DNA from 3 places in the Halomonas sp. LS-001 genome. Region 3 is predicted to be linked to each of the others. Evidence: predicted binding sites of a transcription regulator. Region 3 holds the regulator's gene; each other region holds the start of a gene.
The links. Region 3 encodes FNR, which switches genes on or off when oxygen is low (the NO sensors DNR and NnrR bind a similar motif). Its sites were predicted from a motif close to TTGATNTANATCAA; they were not measured.
Positions count from the first base shown of each region.

Region 1: ACU6TU_RS07250 (cytochrome-c peroxidase) is a predicted target of FNR. The motif match lies at 2,396-2,409, and genes of this name have one in related genera.
Region 2: ACU6TU_RS10165 (OmpW/AlkL family protein) is a predicted target of FNR. The motif match lies at 6,614-6,627, and genes of this name have one in related genera.

Region 1 is NZ_CM129816.1:1,611,365-1,622,237, reverse strand. It holds rRNA gene ACU6TU_RS07255 (16S ribosomal RNA) at 229-1,761, opposite strand; gene ACU6TU_RS07250 (cytochrome-c peroxidase) at 2,539-3,516, shown strand; gene ACU6TU_RS07245 (calcium/sodium antiporter) at 3,626-4,606, opposite strand; gene ACU6TU_RS07240 (PqiA/YebS family transporter subunit) at 4,751-6,151, shown strand; gene pqiB (intermembrane transport protein PqiB) at 6,144-7,838, shown strand; gene ACU6TU_RS07230 (PqiC family protein) at 7,854-8,459, shown strand; gene ACU6TU_RS07225 (hypothetical protein) at 8,636-9,139, shown strand; gene ACU6TU_RS07220 (MFS transporter) at 9,148-10,347, shown strand; gene ACU6TU_RS07215 (asparaginase) at 10,401-10,873, shown strand, end outside.
Region 2 is NZ_CM129816.1:2,244,474-2,255,346, reverse strand. It holds gene ACU6TU_RS10205 (SufS family cysteine desulfurase) at 1-738, shown strand, start outside; gene sufT (putative Fe-S cluster assembly protein SufT) at 785-1,354, shown strand; gene ACU6TU_RS10195 (SanA/YdcF family protein) at 1,403-2,113, shown strand; gene ACU6TU_RS10190 (hypothetical protein) at 2,124-2,570, opposite strand; gene rimK (30S ribosomal protein S6--L-glutamate ligase) at 2,659-3,567, opposite strand; gene ACU6TU_RS10180 (ATP-dependent zinc protease family protein) at 3,609-4,049, opposite strand; gene ACU6TU_RS10175 (DUF3549 family protein) at 4,060-5,106, opposite strand; gene ACU6TU_RS10170 (YqcC family protein) at 5,480-5,812, shown strand; gene ACU6TU_RS10165 (OmpW/AlkL family protein) at 5,884-6,522, opposite strand; gene putA (bifunctional proline dehydrogenase/L-glutamate gamma-semialdehyde dehydrogenase PutA) at 6,744-9,935, opposite strand; gene ACU6TU_RS10155 (helix-turn-helix domain-containing protein) at 10,089-10,873, opposite strand, start outside.
Region 3 is NZ_CM129816.1:3,127,239-3,138,111, reverse strand. It holds gene ACU6TU_RS14095 (sodium:solute symporter family protein) at 1-968, opposite strand, end outside; gene ACU6TU_RS14090 (DUF4212 domain-containing protein) at 975-1,235, opposite strand; gene ACU6TU_RS14085 (DUF294 nucleotidyltransferase-like domain-containing protein) at 2,133-3,950, shown strand; gene ACU6TU_RS14080 (DNA polymerase III subunit epsilon) at 3,947-4,609, shown strand; gene ttcA (tRNA 2-thiocytidine(32) synthetase TtcA) at 4,810-5,766, shown strand; gene fnr (fumarate/nitrate reduction transcriptional regulator Fnr) at 6,097-6,843, opposite strand; gene hemN (oxygen-independent coproporphyrinogen III oxidase) at 6,907-8,334, opposite strand; gene ACU6TU_RS14060 (sulfite exporter TauE/SafE family protein) at 8,463-9,149, opposite strand; gene ccoS (cbb3-type cytochrome oxidase assembly protein CcoS) at 9,156-9,401, opposite strand; gene ACU6TU_RS14050 (heavy metal translocating P-type ATPase) at 9,398-10,873, opposite strand, start outside.

The DNA of each region.
Region 1 (10,873 bases), 1.5 Mb from region 3:
ATGGATCGCGTTCTTAAAAGAACCTTATCAGCTTGATATATTGTTAAAGAGCGACTGCCATAAGCAGTGATAAACGAATGCTTTTTCACGTTAAAAAGAAAAAGAAAAGTCTTTAAAAAAGGTCTTTTCTCTTTTTTCAATATGAAGAAATCGCTTATCACTGCGTATCAACAGCTATCTGATCAGGTAATTCATTGTGAGCGCTTACCGCGAGGATAATGCATCGTTTAAGGAGGTGATCCAGCCGCAGGTTCCCCTACGGCTACCTTGTTACGACTTCACCCCAGTCATGAACCACACCGTGGTGATCGCCCTCTTGCGTTAGGCTAACCACTTCTGGTGCAGTCCACTCCCATGGTGTGACGGGCGGTGTGTACAAGGCCCGGGAACGTATTCACCGTGACATTCTGATTCACGATTACTAGCGATTCCGACTTCACGGAGTCGAGTTGCAGACTCCGATCCGGACTGAGACCGGCTTTAAGGGATTCGCTCACTCTCGCGAGTTGGCAACCCTTTGTACCGGCCATTGTAGCACGTGTGTAGCCCTACTCGTAAGGGCCATGATGACTTGACGTCGTCCCCACCTTCCTCCGGTTTGTCACCGGCAGTCTCCTTAGAGTTCCCACCTTTACGTGCTGGCAAATAAGGACAAGGGTTGCGCTCGTTACGGGACTTAACCCAACATTTCACAACACGAGCTGACGACAGCCATGCAGCACCTGTCTTACAGTTCCCGAAGGCACACCAGAATCTCTTCCGGCTTCTGTAGATGTCAAGAGTAGGTAAGGTTCTTCGCGTTGCATCGAATTAAACCACATGCTCCACCGCTTGTGCGGGCCCCCGTCAATTCATTTGAGTTTTAACCTTGCGGCCGTACTCCCCAGGCGGTCGACTTATCGCGTTAACTTCGCCACAAAGTGCGCTAGGCACCCAACGGCTGGTCGACATCGTTTACGGCGTGGACTACCAGGGTATCTAATCCTGTTTGCTACCCACGCTTTCGCACCTCAGTGTCAGTGTCAGTCCAGAAGGCCGCCTTCGCCACTGGTATTCCTCCCGATCTCTACGCATTTCACCGCTACACCGGGAATTCTACCTTCCTCTCCTGCACTCTAGCTTGACAGTTCCGGATGCCGTTCCCAGGTTGAGCCCGGGGCTTTCACAACCGGCTTATCAAGCCACCTACGCGCGCTTTACGCCCAGTAATTCCGATTAACGCTTGCACCCTCCGTATTACCGCGGCTGCTGGCACGGAGTTAGCCGGTGCTTCTTCTGCGAGTGATGTCTTTCCTGCCGGGTATTAACCGACAGGCGTTCTTCCTCGCTGAAAGTGCTTTACAACCCGAGGGCCTTCTTCACACACGCGGCATGGCTGGATCAGGGTTGCCCCCATTGTCCAATATTCCCCACTGCTGCCTCCCGTAGGAGTTCGGGCCGTGTCTCAGTCCCGATGTGGCTGATCATCCTCTCAGACCAGCTACGGATCGTCGCCTTGGTGAGCCATTACCTCACCAACCAGCTAATCCGGCATAGGCTCATCCGATAGCGGGAGCCAAAGCCCCCTTTCTCCCGTAGGACGTATGCGGTATTAGCCTGAGTTTCCCCAGGTTATCCCCCACTACCGGGTAGATTCCTATGCATTACTCACCCGTCCGCCGCTCGTCAGCATCTAGCAAGCTAGATCTGTTACCGCTCGACTTGCATGTGTTAGGCCTGCCGCCAGCGTTCAATCTGAGCCATGATCAAACTCTTCAGTTTAAAATCATTGTGATTCTTACTTGTCACTCTAGAGCAACAAAAGCGAATCAAACTTGGCTCAAGGTTTAAACGAATTCATTTCAATTTACATTGTCATGACCGCTTACCTTGATATTTGGTGATTTATCACCCTCATCGGCAAGCGCCCACATGAATTACCTGATCAAATTATTAAAGAGCTTGAACTGCGTGACTGCTGCCGTTCAATGGATGCGTATCCTACCAGTTTTTTTGCCTGGGTCAACCCCCCCTTCTTATGTTTTCAATGGCAGCACTGTATAGGTGGCATCATCCACAACACACACTTACTAATACGTTAGGGTCTGTTGACGTTTCATTCACGGCCGCGCTGGTGTCAGTTTTTATTCGGGGCAAGGCAGGAGGAGAGACGTTTGGTAACTCCAAATGAACGACGACTAACGCCGCAGCGGATAAAAACTGACCCAGCCCTTCGGGTTGCGCTTCAAAATGCACCATACTGCGTTGCGAAACTTGAGAAGGGAACCACCCTTAACGGCGTTCCGCGCCTTGTCTGGCACATTTTGATGCAGCAACGCGGTTCGTGATGAAACGTCAACAGACCCTAGTAAACACCATCGATAATCAAGCAGATTTATCAAAAAAACCTGAACTCATGATCTGGCTCAACATCAGGCTTTACCTGACTCATCACCTGATTGATTTTTAACAACAGTTAAACCTTACTGTGAGTTAAGGCTAGCCTCGCTAGCTAAGTACCTCTCATCCGAGAGGGATTGACGCAAGGGGGACATCAAAATGAAAAAAACCTTATCTGTGATGGCAACAGCAGCTGCCATGATATCCAGCGGCATGCTGGTGGCAGACGACCTGCAAAATTATAAAGATCGCTTTGAAGCACTGCCGTATTTACCGCCTATCCCAGCTGACAATTCCATGACGCCTGAAAAAATTGAACTGGGAAATATGCTGTTTTTTGAACCGCGTATTTCTTCAAGTGGCGTAATTAGCTGCGCTACTTGCCATAACCCGGCATTGGGGTGGGCAGACAGGATTCCTCGCGCTACGGGGCACGATGGTCAAATTGGGGAGCGCAACACACCCACCGTACTTAATAGTGGTTTTTTGGGCTCCCAGTTCTGGGATGGCCGCGAGCCAGATCTTGAAGGTCAAGCCCTGGGTCCGATTGAGGCAGATGTCGAAATGGCTATGGACCTTGATGCGGCATTGGAGCGGTTGACCGAGTTTGATCTGTATCAACAAAAATTTGCAGCCGCTTTCCCGGATGATGAAGAGCCGATTAATGCAGACAATCTGGCGCACGCAATGGCAACTTTTCAGCGGACACTAAACACACCAAATTCAACATTTGACCGTTATTTGCATGGTGATAACAAAGCCATCAGCGATCAAGCCAAAGACGGTATGGTGGCTTTTGTCGACAATGGTTGCATTGCATGTCATCGCGGCCCCGCGTTGACAGATAGTCAATTTCACGCCATCCAGGTACCTGGTTCCAAGGATTTAGGCCGTTTCATCGTGACCGGTGAAGAAAGCGACAAATACCGTTTCAGAACACCCACCTTACGCAACGTTGCAGTGACTTACCCTTATATGAACAACGGCGCCACAGAAACGCTAGAAGAAGCCGTTGCGATCATGGGCAAGGAAATGCTGGGACGTGAATTTGAGCAGCAGACCATCGATGGCATCACTGCTTTCTTACATACATTGACAGGGGAAATGCCTGGCTTCGAAGTTCCCGCTTTACCTTAATGATAACGTTTAAGTGGTCCACGCTCACCATCGTGCCTAAATAAACAAAGCTTAAGATCAGGCTGCCAGCACTCATGCACTGGCAGCGTTTTATCGTCGTAACATAAAGTCACGGACGACTACCAAGCACAAGTGAAACCATATACAGGGTATAACCAACAAACATCAATAGCAGAAACCCACCTTCCCAACGGTTAATCCGACGCGAACGACCGCGCCAGGAAAATGCAAATGCCATCATCAACAACGTCATCACCAGCATCACCGGCCAATCACGAGTCAACACGTCATTGCCCGCCTCAATCGGGCGAATCACCCCCGCCAGACCGACAACTCCCAGTGTATTGAACAGATTGGAACCCACCACGTTACCCAACACCATCTCGTGCTCTTTACGGCGTAAGGCACTAATAGATGAAGCTAGCTCAGGCAGAGAAGTACCAATGGCAACAACGGTTAAGCCAATGATCAAGTCACTTACGCCAAACGTAACGGCAATATCTACCGCGCCCCAGACAAGCAGGCGGGAGCTGACAATCAAAAGCATCAGTCCTATCAGCGTCCACATCAGGGCCTTGCCACGCGACATGGGATGACTTTCTAATGTCGCGGCCACTTCTTCGACAATGGCATCATCCTGGCTTTTACGCGATTGCAGGATGCTAATCACAATCAGTAGAACCAAACCTAGCAATAAAGCAATGGCTTCCCAGCGAGCTATCCATCCATCAAACAGCATTAACCCTGTTATCAAAGTTACCACTAGCAGAACAGGCATTTCTTTACGTACAACACCAGAATCAACCGTTAAAGGTGCAAGCAAGGCCACAACCCCCAAAACCAAACCAATATTAACGATATTGGAACCATAGGCATTACCGACTGCCAAACCGGGGTTGCCCTGCAACGCAGCCAATACTGATACCATCATTTCAGGCGCCGACGTACCAAAGCCGATGACTAGCATTCCGATCAATAGAGGTGATAACCCTAACCAGCGAGAAGTCGCCGCAGCACCTTCAATAAATTTTTCTGCACTCCAGATAAGCAAAACAAGTCCGCAAAGCACAGCGAGCAGGGACACTAGCATTGGATTTCCTTTATTGATTCAGCCTATGCACAATTGCTGCAGCATCGTTAGTTACGCTGGCAGAATAGTCAAGTGCCAATCCATTCATATCGTCTTGCTCACGATGCCGCACATACGTCTAGACTCACTTAATCAGGCCGTTGTATGAAAACGCAGAAACGCTCGTCCATGACACGTCCCGAGTTAGCCAAAGCGCGTTTTCGCCAACTGGCAGAAGCCGCTTCGCAGGCAGACCTTTCGCCGCCAGAAACAAGAACTCAGCGCAGGCGATTAAGAGCTTGTCATGAATGTGACTGGGTTTCTGCCCTTCCTCCATTAAAGCCCGGTGAAAAAGCCAGCTGCCCACGTTGTGAGCATGTACTGGTCAAAAGGCACCGTTATCCGGCACAGCGCAGCATGGCCTTAGCAGCCTCAGCGCTGACGATGCTATTGCTCGCGATTTCTTTTCCTTTTGTACGTTTTAGTGTCAGTGGCATCGGCAACGAAATTGAATTGACTCAGACCGCGACCACCCTGATAGGCTTTCATCAACCAATCGTGGCAATCGCCGTCATCATGAGTATTGTCGTCTTACCAGCGGTCTACCTTATCGGTCTGATATGGTTGCAGTTTGGCTTGCTGATAGATCGTCAGCTACCGTTTAGCAAAGATGTCGCTCGCTCGCTGACTCACCTTACCCCCTGGTTGATGGCAGATGTATTTATTGTCGGCGCACTGGTGAGCCTGATCAAGATCGCTGGCATCGCGCAGGTCACCTTAGGCGTTTCGTTCTGGGCATTCTGTGCTTTTGCCATTCTACTGTTATTTACTATTCAATCTGTCGATGCCGACTGGATGTGGTTTTCACTTGAAGATGGTGAGCCATTAGCGCCAGAAGGCACTCAAACCGGTGCGCCTGCGGCTACCCAAGGCGTTGTTGGTTGCGCGACCTGCGGGCTCATTAACAGACCTGCCCCCAATGTTCGCAAACCACGCTGCCTTCGTTGCAACGAGCGCCTGCATTCGCGTTTACCTTCCAGCTTACAGCGAACCTGGGCACTTCTGGCGGCGGCCATGGTCATGTATATTCCGGCCAACCTGTATCCCATTATGACCACTACCAGCCTTGGAAAGGAATCTCCTTCGACCATCATCGGTGGCGTCGTGCAGCTTATACAAATGGGATCATGGCCGATTGCTCTGGTCATTTTTATAGCCAGTGTCGTTGTCCCGGTCAGCAAGCTAGTGGCATTAATATGGCTATGCCTGGTTGTCCGCAAAACAAGCGAAATGAACGCACACAACCGCACCGTTATTTATCGGATCACGGAATTTATTGGTCGCTGGTCAATGGTAGACGTTTTTGTGGTCGCTATTCTGGTTGCCCTCATTCGTGCCGGCTCGCTGATGTCGATAACACCCGGTCCCGCAGCGCTCGCCTTCGGCGCCGTGGTAGTCTTGACGATGCTGGCCGCCATGATGTTTGATCCGCGCTTGATATGGGACACACCTTTACCGCGCAATCGCCGCCGAAATCACGTCAACCAGGAACCTGTTGATGGCTAACGAAACACGCAATGAACCACATGGAGAAGAAGCGCTACACCGCGCCAAAACTTCACCTCAAGCCAGACTTTCTCCGATATGGATTATCCCATTGGTGGCCATTGCTATTGGCATCTGGCTGGTATACGACAACTACAGCAGCCGTGGCACGCTAGTGACTCTGACAATGGATAACGCTGATGGCATTGAAGCCGGTAGTACGCTGATCAGAAGCCGAAGCGTTGAAGTCGGTCATGTGGAGAGCGTGAAACTGTCTGAAGACCTGTCTCATGCGGTTATATCAGCGCGCATTAACCAGGAAGCAGAGGAGATGCTGAACGAGAACAGTCGTTTCTGGGTGGTTAAACCACGGATTGGCAGAGAAGGCATCAGTGGCTTGGGCACCGTTTTATCGGGTGCTTATATCCAACTGGAGCCTGGTGATTCCGAAGAGTTTCAGCGCGAATTCAGCGTCAGCGACGTTCCTCCTGTCGCGCCGGCTGGTGTAACCGGGCTTCAGCTTAAACTGGTCAGCCAATTGGGTAATTCCTTGCGCCCTGGTGACCCTGTTTCATATCAAGGATTTACGGTTGGCCGCGTCGATGAGGTGCGTTTTGATGCTGAAGAGCGCACCATGCATCACACCATCTTTATCGAAGACCCTTATTCCAACCTGGTCACTGATAGCACGCGCTTCTGGACGGCCAGTGGTGTTGATTTCCGTCTGGATGCAGACGGTGTGCGCTTGAATCTTGAGTCACTCGAAGCGTTGTTAGGCGGTGGCGTGACTTTTGGGGTACCTGAAGACATGCCAATGGGACAACCCGTTGAGCCTGACACCCGTTTTGACCTCTTCGCCGATGAAGACAGCGCGCGTCAGGGTACCTTCCAGCACTACCTGGAATATGTCTTACTGATTGAAGATACGGTTCGCGGGCTAAGAAAAGGAGCCCCCGTTGAATTCCGTGGCGTGCGGGTCGGCTCCGTCACTGCCGTACCGTGGAATTTCATGGCGCCACAGCCTGATTCGCGCTCAAGCTTTGCTATTCCGGTACTGATCAGAATTGAGCCAGAGCGGCTGGGAATTGCCGGTGACGACATTGACCTAAGCGAATGGCAACAGCGTTTTGAGCGTATGTTCACCAATGGTCTGCGTGCATCGCTAAAAAGTGGCAGCCTGCTTACCGGCGCTCTGTTTGTTGATCTAAATTTCAAACGCGATCTGGCAGGCAACTACGCGGAGGAAACGTTTTCCGGACGCACAGTTTTCCCTATTGTGGCTGGCGACTTTGCTCAGATACAGGCACAGATCACCGCGTTATTGGACAAGTTAAACGGGCTTGAAGTCGAACCATTGCTGGCCGGTCTAGACAGAAATCTGCAGGCCTCTGAAGCCGTACTGAGCGAAACACAGTCGCTGATAAGCGAAACCCGGTCTGTATCAACCTCTATCAATCAGCTGCTGAATGACCCGGACACACTTGAGATGGGCAATAACATCAATGCCACGCTGGAAGAACTGCGCACTACCATGGAAGGTTTATCACCGACGTCTCCTGCCTACCAGGAACTGCTTTCCACGGCTGAGCGCATCAATCGTCTGTTACGTGATCTGCAGCCATTAACGCGTACGTTGAATGAAAATCCACGCGCGCTGCTGTTTGACAACCTGGATACGACTGATCCAATTCCGCGGGCACCACAATAAGTAAGGAGACTTAATATGGCAAGGCGCGTTGACCTATTCATCATGACACTGCTGCTCACATCATTCCTGACGGCCTGCGCCAGCAGCGTCAGCCCACCGTCGCGTTACATGTTACCTGGCGTGTCACCGACGGGCGCTCCAGCCTCACCTCAGACACAGATTAAAGTAAACCTGCCCCGCCTGGCACATTACCTGGATGTCGATGGTATTGTCTTCCAGCTGGATGATATTGAAATGCGGGAAGCCAGAGAGCATCAATGGGCAGACACACTGGCCAGTCAGCTGGAAAAAAATCTGCGCGGCGGATTAGCTCAAGCGCTTCCCACCATCCGTTTTTCCCGGGCAGATGGCCCCTCGGATGAAATACTCTCCTTACACCTGGACGTTGATGAATTCCAGGGACGCTATGATGGCTACGCAGTTGCAAGCGGCCAATGGCAGCTAAGGGACAGAAATAGAAAACTTGTCCATCTTGACAGTTTTCATGCTCGCACCGCATTAAGCAATGATGGCTACCCTGCATTGGTCAGAGCATTAGGCAAGAGCTGGTCTGATGTTGCGCAAGACATCGCCCGGACATTAGAACAGAGAGGTTATACGCAAACCTCACAGACACAATAAAAACGCAGTACATTCAGTCGATCAGCAGTCAATTAACCTATCAAACGGTTAGGCGACAACAGGGTTAACTGTCACAATATGTCAGGTAGCTTTTATCACCGGTTTCCACCACGGCGGGGTGAGAGGTGCTGTGACATTTCATTCATCTGTTAACGTATTTATTCAGGAGTCGCTCGATGGCGTCGTCGCAATTAATGGCAGAGTATCGCCGCTGGCTAACTTTTCAGCGTCAGGAACAACTGAGTCGTGAGCATCAAGGAGTCGAGCAGCGCCTTGAAGATGCCCGTGTTCCTGCCTCCCAAGTCGCTCAGGCCTACCGCAGTATGGCTGAAAAAGCAGCGAAAGAAGGTGCCTGCTATCGTACGCTGTTTCTACGTACCACAGCGGACCAGCCCGCCCTTGTTTGTGAAGGCTGGCTATTTGTGCGTCGTATGTTAAGTGAAGGGCAGCAGACTCGCATCCGAGCCACCCTGCTGGAAACGTTCACGCTCGAAGATGGCATTATTTCGATAGGTGACAAGCCTGCCAAAAAAATTACGCTGGAAATTTACGACCGGTTAAACATTGATAAGGGAATGCGTACCTCACCGCGTGTCGATGCTCTCGAATCAACTCATGACACACACTTCATTACGCTGCTGGATGACGTTCGAGGCGATCTACGTCAACACATGAAATAAGCCTTTTCATGACCCAACGCCAACCAGTGGTTTTTCTCATCTTAATGGTTATCGTCGGGCTTAATTTACGCCCGGCGCTTTCTTCTGTGGCACCATTACTGACACGCCTGCAAGAAACGGCGGGGCTGACTGCCACGGCGGCCGGCCTTCTGACGACACTGCCTGTACTTTTTCTAGGCCTATCGGCACCCCTTGCCCCCTTGCTTTCAAAACGCGTCGGAAGAGAGCGAGCCTTAAGCATAGCGTTAGTCATTTTGACGCTCGGGCTGATCGGGCGTGGCTTGCCCTTGCCAGGCGCTTTATTTATCGGTTCGGCAATGTCAGGTGCTGCCATTGGCCTGGCGGGCACCCTTCTACCTGCCTTGGTCAAACATGAGTTACCCGGCAAGGCTGATCTTGTCACGGGCTTATACACCATGGCGCTATGTCTGGGTGGCGCCATCGGCGCTGGCCTGAGCGTACCATTAACCCTTTGGCTGGGTAGCTGGCAAACGAGCCTGATGAGCTGGTCATTATTGGCCGCGTTCGCCTTGGCGCTATGGCATTTCGCGATACCTGAATCTCAAGCAACGCCGATCACCCAAACCAGCCGCAGTGGTTTCTCAACGCTATTAAAGCAACGCTTAACATGGCAGATCATGCTGTTTATGGGCCTTCAATCTTCCATGGCCTACGTTGTGTTTGGCTGGCTTCCTTCACTACTGGTTGACCGCGGCTACAATGAGTCTTCTGCTGGCTGGACCATGGCAATATCCATTATGTGCCAGCTTTTTTCAGCACTGGCAGCCCCTTGGTTAGCAAGGCTCGGCAGAGATCAACGGCCTGCGTTGATGGTTGTACTACTGCTAACCGCCTCCGGCCTGTGGCTATTACTCATTGGTCCCTTAAGCTGGAAATGGCCTGGTGCCATCCTGCTTGGCATTGGTCAAGGGGGAAGTTTCAGCCTGGCGCTAACTTTATTAGTATTAAGAACCGCTAACTCGCGTTTGGCCGGCCAACTTTCAGGCCTGGTGCAAGGTGGTGGGTACACACTGGCGTCATTGGGGCCTTTTCTGGTTGGCTGGCAACTTCAATCGGGTGCCAGCACCATGTTTGTTGGTTGGTTTTTAATTGCGGTAATCGGACTGTGTGCTTGCTTCGCGATGTTTGCTGGGCGTAATCAGCGCCTTGATGATGACAGCGGATCCTTGACGGTGCATCGTTACTGAATCACGTTTTCTTTTCCACTTTGATGCTGCCTTGCTGGCACTGGAGTTCGTTCATGAGCACGCTTTCACTTACTGCCTGTGCCCCCACCAGAGAACGGGTACTGATTATTTACACAGGCGGCACTATCGGGATGCAGGCCTCCTCTAAAGGGTTGGTGAGTGGCGATAATATTGAAAAAAGAATAGCTCAATCGTTGACCACATTGCCCATCAAAGAGCGTCAACACCTCCCTGTTTATGATGTCATCAGTTATTGCGAATTAATCGACTCCAGTGCGGTAACGCCGTGGCACTGGCAGCAGCTTGCGGCGGATATTCATGCCAACATCAATGACTATGCGGGCATTGTCGTCCTACATGGCACTGACACCATGAGCTGGACAGCGGCAAGCCTTGCTTACCAGTTACAGGGGCTTGATCGCCCCGTCATCCTGACCGGCGCAATGCAGCCGCTTGAAGTAGCTAACAGTGATGCACTGGAAAATATCGTGGGAGCGCTTCGTTTTGCGACCCAGGCAGACCTCCA
Region 2 (10,873 bases), 880 kb from region 3:
GGTGAGCGCACCAAACTGGTAGCGGTTAATTATGTGTCCAATGCTTTGGGGACAATTAACCCGGTACAGGAAATGGCGGCGTTAGCGCATCAGGCCGGAGCGATCATCCTGGTGGACGGTGCTCAGGCAACCCCCCATCAGCGTGTTGACGTACAGGCGATTGGCGCTGATTTTTATGCCTTCTCAGGACATAAAGTGTATGGGCCAACCGGGGTGGGTGTGCTTTATGGCAAGCAAGCGCTGCTCGAAGCCATGCCTCCCTGGCAAGGCGGTGGCGAGATGATTGATACGGTGTCTTTTTCAGGCACTACCTTTGCTGATATCCCGCACAAATTCGAGGCGGGTACTCCGGCTATCGCGGAAGTTATTGCCCTGGGCAAAGCGCTTGACTGGACAACCCGCATCGGGCTGGATGCGATCAGTGGATGGGAGCAACAGCTTTTAACCTATGCGACCCAGCAGGTGCAGTCCATTGATGGCCTGCGTATTCTTGGTACAGCGCCTCACAAAGCGGGTGTTTTATCATTTGTGGTGGACGGGGCGCATTCTCAGGATATTGGGCTGCTGATTGATCAGTTAGGTGTGGCGATTCGTACGGGACATCATTGTGCTCAGCCGTTATTACACCATTTTGGTGTGGACGCGACATGTCGCGCTTCATTTGCGGCGTATAATACCCATGACGAAATTGATATTTTTGTCGCGTCGCTCAAGCGCGTCATCGATATGGTTCGCTAGGTATCGTTTGCTAGGTACTAGTCGCTAGGTACCACCAAGGAGCACTATGGACATTGAACAGATTGCTCGGTTAGAGAAAGGCCAGTCAATCCCGCTCCAGCGGGATGTTGAGGCAATTGCGATACCTTTTGGTAAAAGTGATACTCTTCCAGAAGATAGTGTTGTCAGTATCATGCAGGCAAAAGGCAGCTCGGTGAGCGTCGGCTATGAAGGCCGTCTTTATCTGATTGAAGGCAGCAATCTTGATGCATTGGGTCTGGAGGCGCTGCCTCGTCCGACATTGCATGAAGACGCAGACGATGAGGAAATCGAGCAGTTTGTGTGGGATCAGCTGCGCACCTGTTTTGATCCTGAAATTCCTGTCAATATTGTGGATCTTGGACTTGTTTACGGGTGCCGGATTGAGCGCCTGATCAGTGGCGGACGTATCGTCACTATCCGCATGACATTGACCGCACCTGGGTGTGGTATGGGCGACGTTATTGCTGCCGACGCGCGTAATAAAATTCTGGGCGCGCCGCAGGTTAATAAAGTACATACGGAAATTGTATTCAGCCCCCCATGGAATAGAGACATGATGAGTGAAGAGGCCAAGCTTGAGCTGGGTATGTTCTGATCGAGGGTTGTTTGAAAGCTTGCCCCTTACCGCACTGATGTTGTGTTCATGCGTATGAAGTTTGTGGCAGGCTTTAAATGGTCTTTGATGACGCTGGGAGCGGCACTTTTATTGGTGTTGCTCTTTTTTGTTGCCAGTAATCTGTGGATTCTGTCGCGGACTCACTCAGTGATAGAGTCCACCGTTACCCAATGCGGGCCTGAACGTGTCGGTATTGTTTTCGGTACATCGCACTGGACGCGCAGTGGTGTACAAAATCCGCATTTCTATGCGCGTATGAGCACCGCTGCACGTCTAGTGCATGCGAATCGGGTTGAGCATCTGTTGTTATCCGGTGATAACCGCACGCGGTCTTATAATGAACCGCGGGCCATGTGGCGTACGCTAACCCGTTTTGGTGTCCAGCCCGAGAAGATCACGCTGGATTACGCAGGGTTCAGTACCTTCGATACCATGGTACGAGCACAGCAGGTGTTTGAGGTTGATCGTGCAGTGCTGGTGACGCAACGTTGGCATTTGCCGCGGGCACTTTATATCGGTCAGGCGCTGGGAATGGACGTGGTTGGCTGTGCAGCCAGCAATCACAGCGTCAATGGCGAATGGCGTCTCAGGTTACGAGAGTGGGTGGCGCGAGTTGCCACCCTGGGGGATCTTTATCTCTGGCGGCGGGAACCCTATTTTCTGGGGCCTGCTGAACCTATCAATATCATTGAGCATCCAAGCAAGGGTGTCGATGACGCAGACTCCAGCGAAAAATGATAATAGCCGTTCAGCGTCGCGTTTTGCGTTTCTGCAACTGATAAAGCTCTCGGATAAGCTGCCGACATCCTTTCATACATTCTTCTACCACCGGTTCCACGGGGTCCGGGAGAGGGTGGGTGAATAACGTTGACAGGGCCTGCATCAGAACACGTTCCTGCTCAAGCAGCTCATTGATCAATACCTGACTGTCATTGCCAACAAAGCTTTTGAGTCGACTCCATAGCCACAGAAAGTCGTCACGTTCTACATCTGCATCACGTGGCAGCATTTTCAGATGCGTACGGGCGAGCTGCTGAAGCTCGCCCATTTTTTGCAGGCGATTTTCGTAATAGGGTTTTAGCGTATCACGCAGCGATGGACGCAGGCGTTCTATATTATCCTGAAAATAATCAATGCTATCTGCCAGCGCTTCCAGAACGCTGTCCATCGCCACTTGGCGATTATCGAGAAACATGAGCGTCTACCTCCTTCGGTGACGCAGATTGTCGCCGTGGTAGCCTTTTTTTGCCACCCCTTTCATGGATTAATTTTGTTTTCAGGCCTTAACCTTTTGGCTTGGGTGGTGTTTTGCGCGGTGTAATGGCGTTTTTCTCGATATGCTCAATAATTAATCCGGCAATATCTTTTCCTGTCGCTGTCTCGATCCCCTGCAAACCAGGTGACGAGTTAACTTCCATAATCACAGGACCATGATTTGAGCGAAGCAGGTCAACCCCTGCCACACGGAGCCCCATGGCTTTTGCCGCACGGATAGCTGTCGAGCGTTCTTCCGGTGTGATACGGATCACGCTTGCGCTACCACCACGGTGAAGGTTGGAACGAAATTCGCCTTCAGCCGCCTGACGCTTCATTGAAGCAACGACCTTATCGCCAATCACCAAACAGCGAATATCCGCGCCTTTGGCTTCCTTGATGTATTCCTGGGCCATGATGTTGGCTTTCATGCCCATAAAGGCCTGGATCACTGATTCAGCGGCCTGGTTGGTCTCTGCCAGTACCACACCGATCCCCTGAGTCCCTTCGAGAAGTTTGATGACCAGAGGAGCGCCTTTCACCATGGTAATCAGGTCAGGGATGTCATCCGGCGAATGGGCAAACCCGGTAATAGGTAACCCAAGCCCTTTACGTGAAAGCAACTGCAGTGAGCGAAGCTTATCGCGTGAACGTGTAATCGCGACCGAATCGTTGAGTACATAGGTATTCATCATTTCGAACTGGCGAAGTACCGCGCAGCCATAAAACGTCACTGAAGAGCCAATACGTGGAATCACCGCATCAAAAGACTCAATCTCTTCACCTTTATAGTGAATAGACGGGTGATGTGAGGCAATGCTCATGTAACAGCGCAAGGTGTCAACGACGCGAGCCGAGTGCCCACGTGCTTCAGCGGCTTCAACAAGACGACGGGTTGAGTACAGGTTGCGATTACGCGATAACAGGGCAATATGCATTGAAAGCTCCCTTGCGGATAAGTGTAGGGTTGCGCAGTAAGTTAAGGTTCACCATGCAGGAAGGCGGCACCGGGGGCTATCAGTAAACGCCGCATCGCCCGTCGCCCTAACAGCATCGGATGGCGCATATTGCTACGATCAGTCAAGGTAAGCTCAATAGGAAAATTGAGATCGCCCAACTGAATGGGAGTACGGATGACATACCGCCATTCGCTATGACCATTCGAGCTGGTGACACGGCGACGATCATGTAAATGTGCCTTGAGCTTGTGAGGAGGAGAATCTGGCCCACCGCTGTGCGTGATAAAGCTAACCCACAGCTGGCCGTGCTCATCTTCAGAGGTTTCTATGTCTTCGGCATGCAAGGCCGATGTACGTGCACCTGTATCGGCTTTACAACACAAGTGCAGATCCAAATCGGGCAGAGTGACCATTTCGCGACGGCCAATTACTGCTTTTGCCTGGTAAGGTAATTCTTTCATATTTCCCTCTTCAGTCATCGGCCTTTGCTGTTGACGAGGTTAATGCGGCTAAACGTTGTTGCAATGTTGAGCCATCCTGAGCCTCTTTAAGCGACATTATGATGGGTAGCCGCAAACGGGGAATTAACGCTAAGTCACGGATTACCGCTGTAAAGTCGGTGCGTGGATCTTCTGCCAGACGGTTAAGAAAAAGTGGTAACCGCTCACTGTGTTCCAGATGCTTCCAGCCGCGCCCGGCAATGGCCGCCAGTGTATCAGGCCCGCAAGTAGCCGTATCGCTCAATCGCTGTTGATACCACTGTCCTACTTGCTCTTCAGAGGTACTGCCTACCGCACGGATACAGGCGCAAAGTGTTTCCAGGTCACCTTGTTGTGAGGCTTGCTCGCCTCGCTCAATCAAGGCTTGTGCCAAAGCATGATCAAGCGCCAGATGCTCCAGGCAATAGGCAACGGCATGCAGCATTTCGGCAGGCATGTCGGGTAGTATCGCGGTTAACTGAGCCGACTGGTCAGTGTCCATGCGAACGACGAAATCTGCAATTCCCTGAAGGCCTAGCGCCTGCCAGTCAATCGTTATCTGTTGGCTGACGTACGCCTCAACCGGCTCAAAATGCTGGCTGGCCGACAAGCCCAGATGCCGGGTTGCCATAGCGTTAAACATTGCCTGGAAGGGTGTGGGTGGCGTGAAGGAGAGGGGATTGTCCTGCATCAGATGCTCAATGTCTTCAGTGTTCCCGGTGTCGACGTTGCGCGCATTTTGCCCTAGCGTTTCCAGTAAGCGTTGCAAAAATGCATCGCGTTGTCCGGCCGACAGGTAACCCTGTTCGTCAAGTGGGAACGCCAGAAACCAGATGGCAGGTTCGGGCATGTTGCCCAAGCGAAAGAGGATGCCTAGGCGAGCTTGTCCCTGCCAGGGTTCTGGCCAGGGAGCCTGCTGCTTCTCGAAGGCGACAAGTGTTTCTTGCTGGCACGCTGTGACATGGCGCCCCATATGAAAAAGACACACCTCGGCACCACTGCGTTCAAAAAAATCGTTAAGCGTTGTAATCGGTTGCATAACATCCTTCCGCATTTCAGGCGAGCACTTTACCTTGCCATGAGCTGCGTGTCAGCTAACGAGTTAAAAAGTGTGGCGAGGGCATTCAATCGGTATGGTTAAAATTTAAACAGTGTCAGCATTGGCCCATGGTGAAAGCCTTTGCGCCACCTTTCCATAGGTTATCCACAGTCTCTTGCAAGGTTTCTGTGTACGCGTTCACAGCGCGGCGGTTGATAGAAAACTGTCCATACAGATCGGCTATAAAAACCGGTCAACACAAAGGCATTGGTAAGTGACATTGATACATGACGTTGTTGCATGACGGTGGAACATAAAGAAAGACATAGGGATAATGCCCTGCAACACGTTACAGATTAAATGAGGTAAACAGATGACAGTCCATCAGCCATTATCCGAGGCGCTCGACGAACTCGAATCAACGTTAAAAATGTCGCATTTATGGCAGGTTGAAACCCCAACAGAAGAGGCTTTCAATAGTCAGCAGCCGTTTTGTGTCGACACCATGTCAATGCCACAGTGGCTGCGCTTTGTGTTTATTGGCCGCCTGCAGGCATTAGTGGATGCGCGTGGCGCAATGCCTGCCAAGTGCGACGTTGCGCCTGCTGTTGAGGTTTATCTGCAGCAGGCGCAGGTTTCCTCCAGCGATCAGCGGCGGATTATGCAAGCCGTTGAGCGGATCGATGATCTGGTAACGCGTAATTAAGCCGGAATCCATACGGAAAAAAGCCCGCCATGGACGGATCCAGGCGGGCTTATACAATCAATGCGGCTCAATCAGAAGCGGTAGCTAAGGCCACCCATGACCACAAGCGGGTCAATGGAGACGGAACCGGCACTTGCGCCGGCAACTGTGGCGTCGGTATCGATATCGATGTACCAGGCAGCAGCGTTCAGCGCCCAGTTTTCATCAATAATCAGGTCAAGTCCCACTTGACCCGCCGCGCCCCAGGAATCGTCCAGGTCGAGGCTGACGCCTTCGATATCGACGGATTCATCATCGAAAATAGTGTAGTTCAGACCGGCGCCCACGTAAGGTTGAACGCGTGACTCAGTGCCGCCCAGGGGGTAATACTGAACCGTCAGGGTCGGCGGTAAATGCTTGGTCGACGCAATGTTGCTGCCATTGAGTGCAATATCATGTTCAAACGGCAGGGCTGCCAGCAGTTCAACGCCGATGTTATCGTGGAACCGGTAGCCCAGAGTGAATGCAAACTGGCTTTCGTCATCGACATTGACATCCAGCGCACCAAGAGCGGTATCCAGCGTGCCGTTATCGTTTTTGGGGTCAACATTAGCGGCACCAAAGCGCGTAAAGAAATCTCCCTGACCATAAGCCATGACCTGAGTGCTGACAGTCATCGCGGTTGCCGCAATACCGACAGTGATAAGAGCGGACAGAGTAAGTTTGCGCATGGAAGTAACTCCTGGTGTGGGTCAATTAATTATCTTCGGGTAATCATTCTGTGTATGTCGATCAGTGTACTGGGCCTTTAGCGGTAGGTTATTGATCCAGCGCAATAGTTGCGCCGTTGTTGATAAGCTGCCAAGCAAAAAAAATGGCCACCCTTAAAGGTGGCCATAGGTCGTTAATGATGGTGACTGCCTGTCATAAAGAGCGGGTTATGATGGTGGGCTTATTCATCATCCAGTGCCAGTAGTGACGCATTCCCTCCAAGAGCAGCGGTATTATTGGTCACGGTTTTTTCGCTCGCAAACTGGTACAGGTAGTGAGGGCCGCCAGCTTTCGGGCCAGTCCCTGACAGCCCTTGACCGCCAAACGGCTGAACACCGACCACAGCACCAATGATGTTGCGGTTGATATAGACGTTGCCAACCCGCATACGACGGGCAATATCCGCTGCAAAGGACTCGTTGCGGCTATGAACACCAAAAGTCAGCCCGTAACCGCGTGCATTGATTTCATCAATCACCTTGTCGAGCTGGTTGGCCTTATAACGCACGATATGCAGAATGGGGCCAAACTGTTCACGGCTCAGGCTGTCAATGCTGTCGATGTTGAAAGCGACCGGCGCAATAAAGGTACCGTTCTGTGTCGGCTCGCTGGCCATTGGCGTCTCGGCGATCAGGCGTCCTTCGTTTTTAAGCGCATCGATATGCGCTTGCAGTCCCGCTCGCGCATCGTCGTCAATCACTGGGCCAACATCCGTTCCCAATTGACGCGGGTCGCCCACCTGCAGCTCATTCATGGCGCCTTTCAGGATGCTGATTACCCGGTCGGCGACATCTTCCTGCAGGTAAAGCACACGCAACGCCGAGCAGCGTTGGCCAGCACTCTGGAAAGCGGATTGAATGACATCAACGACGACCTGTTCTGGAAGTGCGGTGGAATCGACGATCATGGCGTTCATGCCGCCGGTTTCTGCAATCAGTGCCGGCAGAGGGGCGTTTTCACGTGCGGCAAGGGCGCGGTTGATGATTTGTGCGGTGTCCGTGCCGCCAGTGAAAACAACGCCGGTAATGCGCGGGTCGGATGTCAGAACGCTACCTACCGTAGGGCCATCGCCAGGCAGTAACTGGACGACATCACGGGGCATGCCTGCCTCGTAAAGCAGCTCAATCACCCGGTGAGCGACAATGGACGTCTGTTCGGCCGGTTTGGCCAGCACCGTGTTGCCAGCCACTGCCGCAGCAACGACCTGCCCACAGAAAATGGCGACCGGGAAGTTCCACGGGCTGATGGCAGCAAATACGCCACGTCCACTCATGACCAGGTGGTTCGACTCACCGGTCGGGCCTGGCAGCTCAGTCGCTTTACCAAAGCCTTCCTCAGCACGCATGGCGTAGTAGTAGCAGAAGTCCACGGCTTCGCGGATTTCATCCACGCCGTCGGTTAGCAGTTTGCCGCCTTCCCGTGAACATAGCGTCATCAGCTCAGCCATGTTGTCTTCCATCAACTCACCCAGGCGACGCAGAATGGCAGCGCGTTTCTCAACAGGCGTCGTATCCCAGCGGGGGAAGGCTGCCCAGGCAGCATCCAGTGCTTTGGTGGTCTGCTCTTTGGTTGACCATTGCACCTTGCCTAACGTTTTCGTGCGGTCAAACGGGCTGGTGACGGTATGTGTATTGGCGTTGTCATCCGCGACGTCAAAAGCTAACTGCGGTTTGGCGTGATAGGTTTTATCCATGAACGTATCCATCTTCTCCATCAACGGGAAGAAGTGGCTACGGATATTCAGGTTGACCCCACGCGAGTTGCGGCGTTTTTCGCCGTAAATATCGCTGGGGAGTGGGATGCGCTTATTCGCCAGTGAGTCATACTGACGTAATGTTTCGACAGGGTGCTGGCAGAGAGACTCAACCGGCACATCCGGATCAACAAGTTGATGCACAAATGATGAGTTAGCCCCGTTTTCCAGCAGGCGACGCACCAGGTAAGGAAGCAGGTCCTTGTGCGCGCCAACGGGTGCATAAATGCGGCAATAAGTGCCTTTGGGGGCTCTGGCTAACGCGGCATCATAGAGCGCTTCCCCCATGCCGTGCAGGCGCTGGAACTCAAAGGGGCGATCATTGGTGTTGGCCAGCTCAAGGATGGCAGAAACCGTGTGCGCATTGTGCGTGGCAAACTGCGGGAAAATGCGCCCCTTGGTGTCATTGGACAGCAGAAACTGACTACACGCCAGGTAAGCGACATCGGTCGCCGCCTTGCGGGTAAAGACAGGATATCCTTCAACGCCGAGCTGCTGGGATTCCTTGATTTCAGTATCCCAATAAGCGCCTTTTACCAGCCGCAATGGAATTTCATCGCCCTGTTGCTCTGCTAACCGGTTGATATAGTGCAGAACCGGCAGGGCGCGTTTTGCGTAAGCTTGCACGACCAGGCCAAAATGTCCCCAGCCTTTGACAGCATCGCTTTCGTAGATAGCACGAAAGACTTCCAGAGACAGTTCAAGACGGTCGACTTCTTCCGCATCAATGGTCACGGCGACACCCAAGGCCCGCGCTTTGGTGACCAGTTTGATAACGGTGTCTACCAGTTCGGTCAGTACCTGTTCACGACGACCGAATTCATAGCGTGGGTGTAACGCTGACAGTTTTATGGAAACTGACGGTGACGGCGTTTTGTTACTCAGATTTTTGCAGGTTTTGCCGACCTGCTCGATGGCGTGAGCGTAATCATCGAAATAGCGCTTGGCATCTTCTTGCGCGCGCGCTGCTTCGCCCAGCATATCGTAAGAGTAGGTATAGCCCTTATTGAATAATGGCTTGGAGCGTTTAAGGGCTTCATTAATATCGCGCCCCAGCACGAACTGCTTGCCCATGACTTTCATGGCTTCGACCATCGCGCGCCGAATCACAGGCTCACCCAGCCGGTTCACCATGCGGTTGATAAAGTGGGCGGGTTGCCCTTCCCTGGGGTGGTCGAGTTTTAATACCCGGCCTGTCATCAAAAGGCCCCATGTCGAGGCGTTTACCATCCAGGATTCGCTTTTTCCCAAGTGTGCCTGCCAGTCAGCAGGGCCGAGTTTGTCTTCAATCAGGGCATCGGCCGTGTCTTTGTCAGGTATGCGCAGCATGGCTTCTGCCAGGCACATCAGCATCAGGCCTTCATGGGTGTCCAGGCTGTACTGCTGAAGTAATTCGTCAATGGTATCAACCGCCGTATCCATTTTACGCACGTCGCGCACGAGGGCGGCAGTGTCCGCTTCAATGCGAGCAAAGTCATCACGGTCTGCATTCAGCAGCTTGATCAATTCGTTGACAAACGCTTCCTCGTCAACGACGTAATGATCACTGACACGCGTCAATAATGTATCAAGATCAGTCTGCCAAGTGGCAGGGTCACGCAGTTTCTTAGCATTGAGCATTGAAGCCCCCAAAAGTCAGAACAGGAACGAATGGGTAATAAGGGCGGTGTGCCCAAAATTGACAATTGAATGTAGAGTGCCAGGCGGTAATGTGTGTGTTTAAAGCATGGCAAAACATGTCAATTTCGTGGCAAGCGCGCCCGATGTTCGACTTTAGTAGGGCGTTTTATGAGCGATGGACGCTGGAGAAGGGGTTGATGTGGAAGAGGTGGCTGGCATCTCAGGGCGATGTTGGCGTAGCTGGCGAGGAGACATACCAAAGCTGCTTTTGAAGGCATGAGACAGGGTGCTCTGGTTGGCGAAGCCGGTTTGAACCGCGATATCCGCCAGTGGCAAGCGGCTTTGCATAATCAGCTGACGGGCGGCGCTTAAGCGCTGGCGGCGCACATATTGCCAGGGAGACAGCCCCGTCTGAATACGGAAACGCTCTGAAAAGTGCGCTTCGCTCAGGCAGGCAAGCTTGGCGAGGTCAGCCACGCGTAACTCATCAGCCAGGTGATGGCGGATGTAACGATTAATCAGGCGAAGGTTGAGTCGCCCGCTGTGTTCACGTGGGGTATCGCCTAAACGCGCTTTCAGAGAGCCAAGTAAGGTGCCAGCCAGACGGTCGTGCTGAAAGGTGTCGGTGTCATCGACGTTATGGGCAATTTCACTTTCCACAAAAGCAAGATAATGACGCAGTGCATTATCCAGCGAGAAAAAGCGCGGCGCATCAAACAGGGCAACGAGCTCACGCTGCTCCCCGGAGAGGGCGGGCGCGTCTTCAGGTAGATCCAGAATCAGTTGGCGGTTTCTGGCATTGCCGGAATAATAGTGCTCATGATTGGCAGGCACGATGCAGCCAGAAAAAGGATTGATAAGACCTCCCAGCCCCTCAATCTCAAATTCAGCAGTACCGCACATGGTAATCACGATCTGGTGAAAATCATGTGAATGAT
Region 3 (10,873 bases):
GCGTCATAGTCTTCCACCTGACCTGCCATTGCCGGATAGACAGTGGTCGCCAGGTTCAGGCGCGCCATGGAACCCACCGCAGGCGCAGTGAGGTAAAGCAGGGCGATGAACACCAATGCCCAACCGGCTGACCAGCGTGCATCAGCGACCTTGGGAACCGTGAAGAAGCGAATGATAACGTGGGGCAGGCCTGCGGTACCGACCATCAACGACAGGGTGAACAGCACCATGTTGAGCTTGTTATCCACATCCGCCGTATAGTCACGGAAGCCAAGTGCATTGACAACATCATCCAGTTTAGTCAGCAGCGGGATACCGGACTCAGTATGGGTGCTGAACATGCCGAACATCGGAATCGGGTTGCCCGTCAGCTGCATGGCGATAAACACCGCCGGAATGGTGTAGGCAATAATCAGTACGATGTACTGGGCAACCTGGGTATACGTAATGCCTTTCATGCCGCCGAAAACGGCGTAAAGGAAGACAATCAGCGCGGCAATCCAGATACCCCAGGTATTGGAGACTTCAAGGAAACGCGAGAAGGCAACGCCCGCACCGGTCATCTGACCGATAACATAGGTCACCGACGCGACAATCAGACAGATAACCGCGACGAGACGTGCGGTACGGCTGTAGAAACGGTCGCCGATAAAGTCAGGCACCGTGAACTTGCCGAACTTGCGCAGGTAAGGGGCCAGCAACATCGCCAGAATGACGTAGCCACCGGTCCACCCCATCAGGAAGGTAGAGTTGGCGTAGCCGCCAGAGGCAAGAAGGCCTGCCATGGAAATAAACGAAGCAGCTGACATCCAGTCAGCGGCGGTTGCCATGCCGTTGGTAATCGGGTGAACACCACCACCAGCGACATAGAAATCTTTTGTTGAGCCGGCACGAGCCCATATCGCGATGCCGATATAAAGGGCGAATGAGGCGCCAACAAACAGAAGGTTAATAGCAAACTGACTCATAATGGCTTACTCCCCCAGGCCATATTTTTCGTCGAGCTTGTTCATCTTCCAGGCATAGAAGAAGATCAGCACGATGAAAGTAAGAATAGAACCTTGCTGGGCGAACCAGAAGCCAAGATCCGTCCCTCCTACCGGAATCCCCGCCAACAGCGGGCGAAACAGGATGGCGCAGCCATATGAAACGAAAGCCCAGACAACGAGACATCCTATGATGGTACGGACGTTCGCTTTCCAGTATTCAGCAGCATTAGATTTATCGTCTGCCATAGTGTTGCTCTCCACTTGTGATTTTTAGGCTTGGAAAGTTAACCCTTAGTGTTAGACCCATCAGGGCAATCGCACGCTTGGGTGTCACTCAACGTGATATCTAACCTTACTGATTTTCCGGAAAACGCTGACCAGTTATACGCTGTTGTTCGTCGTTAGCGGGAAAATCAGGTTGTTTTATCATGTGACGTTAGTAATGAAGAAAGTGGGTAACGTGCGATCACCCTGAGTGACTCGCTAAGCATAGTGGGCAAAAATGCATGAAAATAAATCCCATACTTTGGTATCAAAGAAAGTATAGCTTCCGTTAGTTTTTTTTAAAACGTTGATTTTTTTATATTTTATTGTGTTTTTTGGCGTTTTTAGAGGAGGTTTTCAGGCTATAGGACAATAGTCTAGAAAGCCGAAGAAGGCCGCTTTTGACGTCTTTTAGAGCGGTTGGTAGCTCGATTAAGTGTTTTCCTGAATCTGAGCATGGGCTTTTTTGAGAACTTTTTTAAGAACTTTGTTGAAAGCTCTGTTGGTCTGCTTGAGCTACCCTTAAGTGTCAGGTGGGATGGCGGGTAATACTTTGGTTTTATTAGTCGTGGTGTTATTAACTTTGGTATGATTAACTTTAGTTTTATCCACTTAAGGATTAATACTTTGTGTTAATTGATACGTGTTTCTTTGGGGTTTTTAACAATTCTTTGGCTGCAACGAAAGGCGCATAGAGTAAGGTATAACTCCGATAGACTTGCTTATAAGACCCTAAAGTCGGTATACCCATAGTCAACAGGCCCTGGAAGAAAAAGTGGTGATGTATGTCAACCAATACTGGCGTTGATGATGGTTTAACAGGCGTTTGGCCTGATGCCTTCAGTGACGTTTCATACGCCAACCAATGAGGTGGCCCACATGGTCGAAGTGGATCTGACACAACCCCCGTTTACGATGCTGGATGAGGCCGGGCGTGACCATGTGCGCAGAGGTTTGGACATGGCGTATTACGACCGTGGGGAAACCATTCTGGAAATGGGGCAGACGGGCGAGTATGTGTTTCTGATTCACAAGGGGGAAGTGGCGGAAGTGGATCCTACGCTACCTTCTTCGACGTCGCGGATCGGTCATTACACCGCAGGTGATCTGTTTGGTGCGATCAGTATTCTGAATGGTAAAAGTCGTTACCGTTTTACGGCTGAGCAGGAGTGTCTGTGTTACCTCTTACCGAAAGGCCTGTTTCAGCAACTGTGTCGCGACTACCCTGACTTTGGCGACTTCTTTCGCCAGACGTTGGCGCACAAAGCGCGCCTGCTGACAGAAAAGCGTGCCGAAGGTGGCGTCACTATGGCCGGGTTCATGTTGGCGCAGGCAAAGGAGTGTATGCGCGAACCGGTGATGATGCAGGCAGATACCGATATTACCGACGCCGTTAAACAGCTTAATGATCGCCATGCGGATAGCGTGCTGGTGATGCATGATGGCAAACCCGGTATGGTGACCAAAACCGATCTGCTCAATGCCCTGGTCATGGATGGGCTGCCCCAGAGCAGTCCAGTGGTGGATATTGCGCACTTTTCGCTGGTGACCGTTGCCCCGGCTCAGTACCTGTTTGAAGCCCTGGTATTAATGACACGCCATAAAGTTTCCCGAGTGGTGGTCATGGAAGGTGACGCGGTTAAAGGCGTCGTTGAGCTGACCGACGTGCTGAGCTACTTCTCAAGTCGCAGTTATGTGGTCAGCCTTCAAGTGGAACAGGCCAATGACCTGGAAACGCTGGCGGCCGCCAGTCAGCGCACGCCTGAGCTGGTTAACGCCCTGATGGCTCAGGGTGTAAAACTGCGTTTCGCCATGGACTTGCTGGCCGCCTTGAATGGGCGGATTATCAGCAAGGCGTGGCAGTTCACGATAGATGAGCGTTTTCATGGGGATAGCTGTCTGATGGTGATGGGCAGCGAAGGGCGCGGCGAACAGATCCTGAAAACCGATCAGGATAATGGCCTGATTCTGGATGATGCGCTCGAATGGCCGCATGTCAGTGACGACATGCAGCGCCTGACCGAGACGCTGATCAAACTGGGGTACCCGCCTTGCCCTGGCAACATCATGGTTTCCAATCCTGAGTGGGTGGGCACGGTGAGCCAATGGCGACGGCGGATTGCAAAGTGGGTCGATGCGCGTGATGGCGATAGCCTGATGAAACTGGCCATCATGCTGGATGCCCATGCGGTAGCAGGTAACCCGGCCCTGCTTGATCAGGTGCGCGATACCCTGTTTGATCTTGGCACCCGGGATGAGTTGTTACTTTCCTACTTTGCCCGCACGGCGCTGCGGTTTTCCACTCCCTTGACCCTGTTTGGCTCCCTTAAGAAGCCCCAACACGGAATTGATATAAAAAAAGGCGGGATTTTTCCTATTGTACATGGGGTGCGCACTATGGCGTTGGAGCGCCGGATTCTTGCCACCTCGACCCTTGAGCGTCTTGATGCGTTGGTGGAAGACGGCCGCTTGAAGCGCCGTTTTGCTGATGATCTGGGGGAGGCGTTGGCACTGTTTACTGAATTACGCCTGAAACAGCAACTCGATGAAGAAACATCGAATGACAGCAAACGTTCAGACCGCGTGGTGGTGCAGGAGCTTTCGTCGCTTGAGAGAGATTTACTGCGTGAAGCGTTACACATCGTCAAGGATTTCAAACAGCGTCTTTCGCATCGTTATCATCTGGAGTATTCGTGAGCAGCATGGCACTGATTGACCGCCACGTGAGCTTATTCAATGGCTCGCTGCGTACCTTGCTGCGCCGGGAAAGTGATCGCCGCCGTCATATCCATTCCCCCTTTCATTGGCTGTTTCAGCCCTATATGGGAGAGGAAATGGTTGCCTTAGCCTGCCATCAAGGGGCGGGCGGTGTGGTAACGCTCGCTATTTTACCGTTTACGCCTCAGCGGTTGAAAATCAGCGAAGCGCAGGTCGTGACGTTGTTACCTGCGGCTGACGCCGACAGAGACACCTCTCACAGCACAGCGACGCAGCGTCAGCATGGCTTGCTGCACTCGCCACAAACGTCATTGATTCGTGATGCAAGCAGTCTAGAAACTCTGGTTTGTGCATTGGGAAATCGTCCTTTGCTGGGATGGTCTCTGCCAGAGCAGTTAACTGTTTTCAACAAAGCATTGCGTAAGCATCTAGGCTTTACCTTGCCCAATGCGCAGATAGATCTTGCCCATCACTATCAGCGCATGCTGCGCCGCCGCCAGCCCCATCTTGAAGCGCCCAAACAACTGAGTACGGCGGCAAGACACTGGAAAATTCCCTTGTCAGACCTCAACAGCGTACTGGATCAAGCGATGGCAAGTGCACTGCTCTATCTTAAATTACAGCGTCTGACACAGTAGAGCTGGCGTTAGAGCTGGCGTCGGCTGGATCTGCGCTGAAATGCCTCCACACCTGGATAAGACCGCCCGAATATAACGATTCGTTGTCTTGTTGTGTGTTTTTCAGCCTCAGCAGTCGTTAAAATAAGCTGTTAGAATGCACCGTTTGAAAAGCTGCCGACTTCCTCTCTGCTGCACTACGACTGTTTGGGCCCGTGTTTATGTCAACGTCTACGTCTCTATCATCAGCCACACCATTTGTTGATCACTTCGACCCGGTGAAGACCCCACTGTCTGACTCACAGGCAGATAAGACGCATCCATCGGGTGTCAGCGTGGCGGATGCCCGGCAGAAGCGTGAATTCAATAAACTCCAAAAGCGCCTACGTCGCGACGTTGGTAATGCCATCATTGATTACCGGATGATTGAAGAAGGCGATAAGGTGATGGTTTGCCTGTCTGGTGGGAAAGACAGTTACACCATGCTGGAGATATTGCGCAATTTACAGCGTAATGCGCCCGTGAATTTTTCGCTCGTGGCGGTCAATCTCGACCAGAAACAGCCAGGCTTTCCTGAACATGTTCTGCCTGAGTATCTTGATCAACTGGGTGTCGATTACCACATTCTTGAACGTGACACCTATTCCGTGGTCAAGGAAAAAACGCCGGAAGGTAAGACGACCTGCGCACTGTGCTCGCGGCTACGGCGTGGTTCTCTGTATGGCTTTGCCGAGGAAATTGGCGCGACCAAGGTGGCGTTGGGGCACCATCGTGAAGATATTCTGGAAACCCTGTTTCTGAACATGTTTTTCGGCGGTACGCTTAAATCCATGCCGCCGAAGCTATTGTCTGATGACGGCAAGAATATCGTGATCCGGCCATTGGCTTACTGCAAAGAAGCCGATATTGCCGAGTTCGCCCGCCTGATGGAATTTCCGATCATTCCCTGCAACCTGTGTGGCTCCCAACCCAATATGCAGCGCCAGACAGTCAAGGCAATGCTTGCTGAATGGGATAAAAAACACCCGGGGCGGCTGGAAAGCATGTTCAAGGCGGTGACTAACGTTGCGCCTTCGCAGCTGGCTGACCGGCAGCTGTTCGACTTCGAGGGTCTGGAAGCCAGGCAGGCTGACATGATGGCCGACCGTATCCGCACCGTTAACCTTGATGGCGCTTAATATCGGTAGCTGAGTCAGTAGCCGGGCCTGGAGGCTGATGGTGAAAACAGCGCTGCATTGGTATTAGGGTCTGTTGACGTTTCATCACGAACCGCGTTGCTGCATCAAAATGTGCCAGACAAGGCGCGGAACGCAGGTAAGGGTGGTTCCCTTCTCAAGTTTCGCAACGCAGTATGGTGCATTTTGAAGCGCAACCCGAAGGGCTGGGTCAGTTTTTATCCGCTGCGGCGTTAGTCGTCGTTCATTTGGAGTTACCAAACGTCTCTCCTCCTGCCTTGCCCCGAATAAAAACTGACACCAGCGCGGCCGTGAATGAAACGTCAACAGACCCTAGCTTGCGTCTTCGACAGCTTCTTCTGCCAGGTTCAGCAACAGCGGCATGTCCAGGATATTAACTTCACGTCCTGAGACCGCAACGACGCCCTGGCTTTGAAAACGACTGACAATCCGACTGACCGTCTCAACCGCCAGACCCAGATAGTTGCCGATATCCGCCCGCGACATCGAAAGTCTGAAACTGTACGGTGAATAGCCACGCCGACGGAAACGGTCAGACAGCGTGATCAGAAAGGTGGCCAGGCGCTGATCGGCGGTCTTGCGCGAAAGTAGCCGCATCATGCGTCGGTCATCACGTAGTTCTTTGCTCATGCTGCGGTAAAGCTGCCCGCGCAGTTCCGGCAATTCTTCAGACAGCAGATCCAGACGGTCAAAGGGGATCTCACACACCGTGGTGGTTTCCAGTGCCACCACGCTACCCGGGTAATGTTCCTCATCAATGCCATCCAGCCCGACCAGCTCACTGGGCAGGTAGAAATTGGTTAGCTGATCGCTACCACTGCCTTCCGTAGTGAGCTGTTTAAGGCTTCCGGAACGAACGGCAAACACGCTGGTAAAGCTGTCTCCCTGACGAAACAGCGGCTCGCCTTTTTTCAACGGTGCGCGGCGACGGATGATGGCATCAAACTGACTCATATCGTCCAGCTCAAGTGCCAGTGGCAGGCACAGCGAACTCAGGCTGCATGTCTGGCAGCGTGTTTCATTCAGCCGGACCCGCTGACGACTGTTTAATTCCGGCATGTGTTACTCCGTTAAAAAATGATAATCCATTATGCGAGCAAGAGCACATCGCCGACAAGCGTGTTAAACAATCCTCGAATAGCGTTGGGTGGTATCGCCGGGCAGGTGAGCATCAAATGCCATGGCCAGGTGGCGAATCAGTAGGCGTCCGATAGGCGTGGCGCGCAAGATGCTACCTTCTTGTTCAATCAGACCGTCGCGTAGCGGACCCTGTAAACGTTCCAGTGTATCGGCGAAGTAACGCGGTGCATCAATATTCCAGCGCTTGCCAACCGCCGCCAGATCAATCTGCATGTCACACATCATGCGCTCAATGACGTCGCGGCGGATCAGGTCGTCCGTGCTTAATCGCAAGCCTTTGACAGTGGCCAGCTGGCCTTGATCAAGTGCCTGTTCGTAGCTAGCCAGATCCGTCGGGTTCTGGGCATAGACATCGTTGACGCGAGAAATCGCTGAAACGCCCAGTCCCACCAGGTCGCATTGGGCATGGCTGGAATAGCCCTGAAAGTTGCGTTGCAGCGTACCGTCACGCTGCGCAACGGCCAGGCTGTCATCGGGGCGTGCGAAGTGGTCCATGCCGATATGCACATAGCCAGCGCCGGTCAGCATATCGATCGTGGTATGCAGAATATCGAGCTTTTCTTCAGCGCTGGGTAAGTCGTTTTCATTGATGCGCCGCTGAGGGGGGAAACGCTGAGGCATATGGGCATAGTTGAACACTGACAGGCGCGCTGGATTAAGATCAATGACCTGACGCAAGGTGTCGGCAAAGCCTGCCTGGGTCTGGTGGGGTAGGCCGTAAATCAGATCCAGGTTCAGGGAGCGAAAACCTAAACGGTGTGCTTCTTCCATGAGTGTTTCGGTCAATACTCGAGGCTGGCGTCGATTAATGGCTTTTTGCACCACAGGGTCAAGGTCCTGCACGCCAAGACTGATGCGGTTAAAGCCTAGAGACTGCAGGTGGCGCAGGGTGAAGACATCGGCTTCGCGAGGGTCAATCTCAATGGCGTAGTCACGGTCTGGCGCTGATGACAGCCCAAAACGTGCATCAAGACGATCAATCACATCGCTCATCTGGCTCAGGGTTAAAAACGTGGGAGTACCGCCGCCCCAGTGCAGCTGTTCAACATTGCGCGTGGTATCAAGGTGGCGCGCCGTCAGCACCATTTCACGGTCAAGCCGGGATAGGTAAGGCTCGGCAAGTGCGGTGTTTTTCGTTGCTATCTTGTTGCAGGCGCAATAAAAGCAGATTTTTCGGCAGAAAGGGACATGCACGTAAAGCGATAACGGACGCTGGGTGGCATTACTGCGCTCTAAGGCCGCGGTAAAGTCGTCAGCTCCAAACTGGTCATGAAACGATAGAGCTGTTGGGTAGGAAGTGTAGCGTGGTCCGCTTTTGTCATAACGGCGTAACAGTTCTTCATCCCATGCGGCGTGACTTGGCGCCGCCCTGTCAGTGGTAGAAGAAGCAGCGAGATCATGAACGGCCATGAAGAGACTCCAGAACTGAGTGATGACACAGAAACAGGTCTCATCCTAACGCTCGCCAGACATGCAGTAGTTGAGCTACATCAAAGAACGTACGCAAAGAACGTGCTCAAAGAACATACTCAAAGAACTTAGCCAAAGACGATGCTGAATAGTTGCCAGAGAGCAAAAGCAATAATACTTAATGCCGCAACAGTGCGTGTAGCCGGGTGGCGAATCAAGCCGCTGAACTGGCGTGCCGCAATACCGGTAGCAAGCAACGCTGGCAGTGTGCCCAGGCCAAAAGCGCCCATCAATAACGCGCCTTTTAGCGGGTCGGCAATGGCCAGGCTCCAGGCCAGCATTGAGTAGACTAGCCCGCAGGGCAACCAACCCCATACGGCACCAAGCGCGAAAGCCTGGGGAAGTTTGACGACGGGCATCAGGCGTCTTCCATAGGGTTCAATATGCTTCCAGACGCGCCTGCCCACGGCTTCGATCCTGAGCAAGCCTTTCCACCAGTTAGCAATATACAGTGCCATCAGAATCAGCATGATGGCAGCGAATGCCTGCAGCAGTTTTCCCGCGCTGGGGGAGAGTGATAGCAGGGTGCCGAGAGCGGCGACAATGGCTCCGGCAATCATGTAGCTCAGAATGCGGCCCAGATTGTAGCTCAGTAAAAGCCCGCCGAGCCGGGCAGGCTGGCGCATGCTGGGCGGTACCGCGAAGGTGAGAGCACTCATGATGCCGCCGCACATCCCGATGCAGTGGGCACCGCCCATCAACCCGAAAATAAAGGCGGCAAACAGCGGCGGGAGTTCAAGACCGGTAGGATTCATGGTGTGTTAGCGGTCACTGTCATCAGAAGGCTTTCGGGCAGAGGCCCGTTCGGTGGCATTGCGTGCGCGTTTTTGCTGGCGGCGTTCGCGTTCTTCGGGTAACAGGTCGTTTTCATCCTCATCGAAAAGAATGCGATGAGCAGGCCCTTCCAGGTCATCGAACTGGTCATTTTTGACCGCCCAGAAAAACGCCCAGACCGCCAGCCCTAAAAGAATCAGCGATAACGGAATTAGCAGATATAAAATGCTCATGCAGATACCGGTTTAGAGATGGGCGGAGAGCTGGGCGCGGGTCGACGGCTTTTCCAGCGGCTCAGCCGTAGTGCGTTGCCTACAACGACCAGCGAGCTGAAAGACATGCCAAGCGCTGCCAGCCAGGGGGGAACCAGGCCAAACGCCGCCAAAGGCAGAGCGGTGACGTTATAGCACACTGACCAGATCATGTTCTGACGCATGATACGCCGGGTTGCCCGTGATATGTCAACGGCATCGGCAATGCGTATCAGGCGTGGGTTGAGCAGTACGGCATCGGCGCGAGTCCGGGCAAGGTCCGTGGCCGTGTTCATGGCAATTGCGACATCCGCACCGGCTAGTACCGGTACGTCATTGATACCGTCGCCGACCATGACGACGCATTCGCCTTTTTTCTGTAAAGCCTGCAGGTGAGCCAGTTTACCTTCAGGGCTGGCGCCAGCGTGCCAGGTATCGATCCCGAGCTGTTCCGCCAGTTCTTTTACCGTGGCGGTCGTGTCGCCGGAAAGCAGCTCCACCGCTATACCATTCGCTTTCAGGGCAGTAATGGTGTCAGCTGCATCATCGCGAACGCCATCATATAAACGGAACCAGGCGCGAGGAGTACCCTCTTCACTGAGTAACAGCCATTGGCCCTGTCCGGGCGGCGCGGGGGCGTGATGACAGGCAAATGCTGGCTTGCCGAGACGCCACAGACGGTCATCCAGGTAACCTTCAAGCCCTTGGCCGGTAATGCTACGCAGACCACTCGCCCGCAGGGTGGCATCCCGATAAGGACGAAATGCCTGTGCAATGGGGTGTTCTGAACGTGACTCCAGGGCAGCGGCAATGGCTTTGGCCTGCTCCGTGTCGAGGGTGTCGGTACATAAGCGTGTTTCGGTCAACTGCATTTCACCCCGGGTCAGGGTGCCGGTTTTATCGAAAATCACCCGAGTGGCGCTGGAAAGTGACTCCAGCGCATCCGCACGGGTAATCAGAACCCCGCGTTTACGCAGCTGACCGTGGCCGGCGGTCAGGGCGGTCGGTGTTGCCAGTGCGAGCGCACAAGGGCAGGTGACCACCAGTACAGAAAGCATGACCCACAGCACGCGCGAAGGGTCGATCCACCACCAGATGGCGGTCACGCAAACGGTTACCAGCAGCAGGCGAAGTACAAACAGGTGGGCCATCCGTGCGGCCATCTGCGCTAGTCGCGGACGGCTGGCAAACGCGCGGTCGGTCAGGTCGACGATGCTGGAAACGCGGGCATTGTTACCGGCATGGGTAACACGCATGATCAAGGGGTTTTCCATGTTCTGGCTGCCGCCGACAATGCGTTCACCGACTTGACGTGTCACCGGCAGATACTCGCCGGTCAGCATGGATTCATCCAGGCTGGAGTCACCGTCTTCAATAATCCCGTCAGCCGGAACGCCATGGCCGGGCTTGATCAGCACGCGATCACCTTCCTGAAGCTCGCTGGCGGGCAGGAT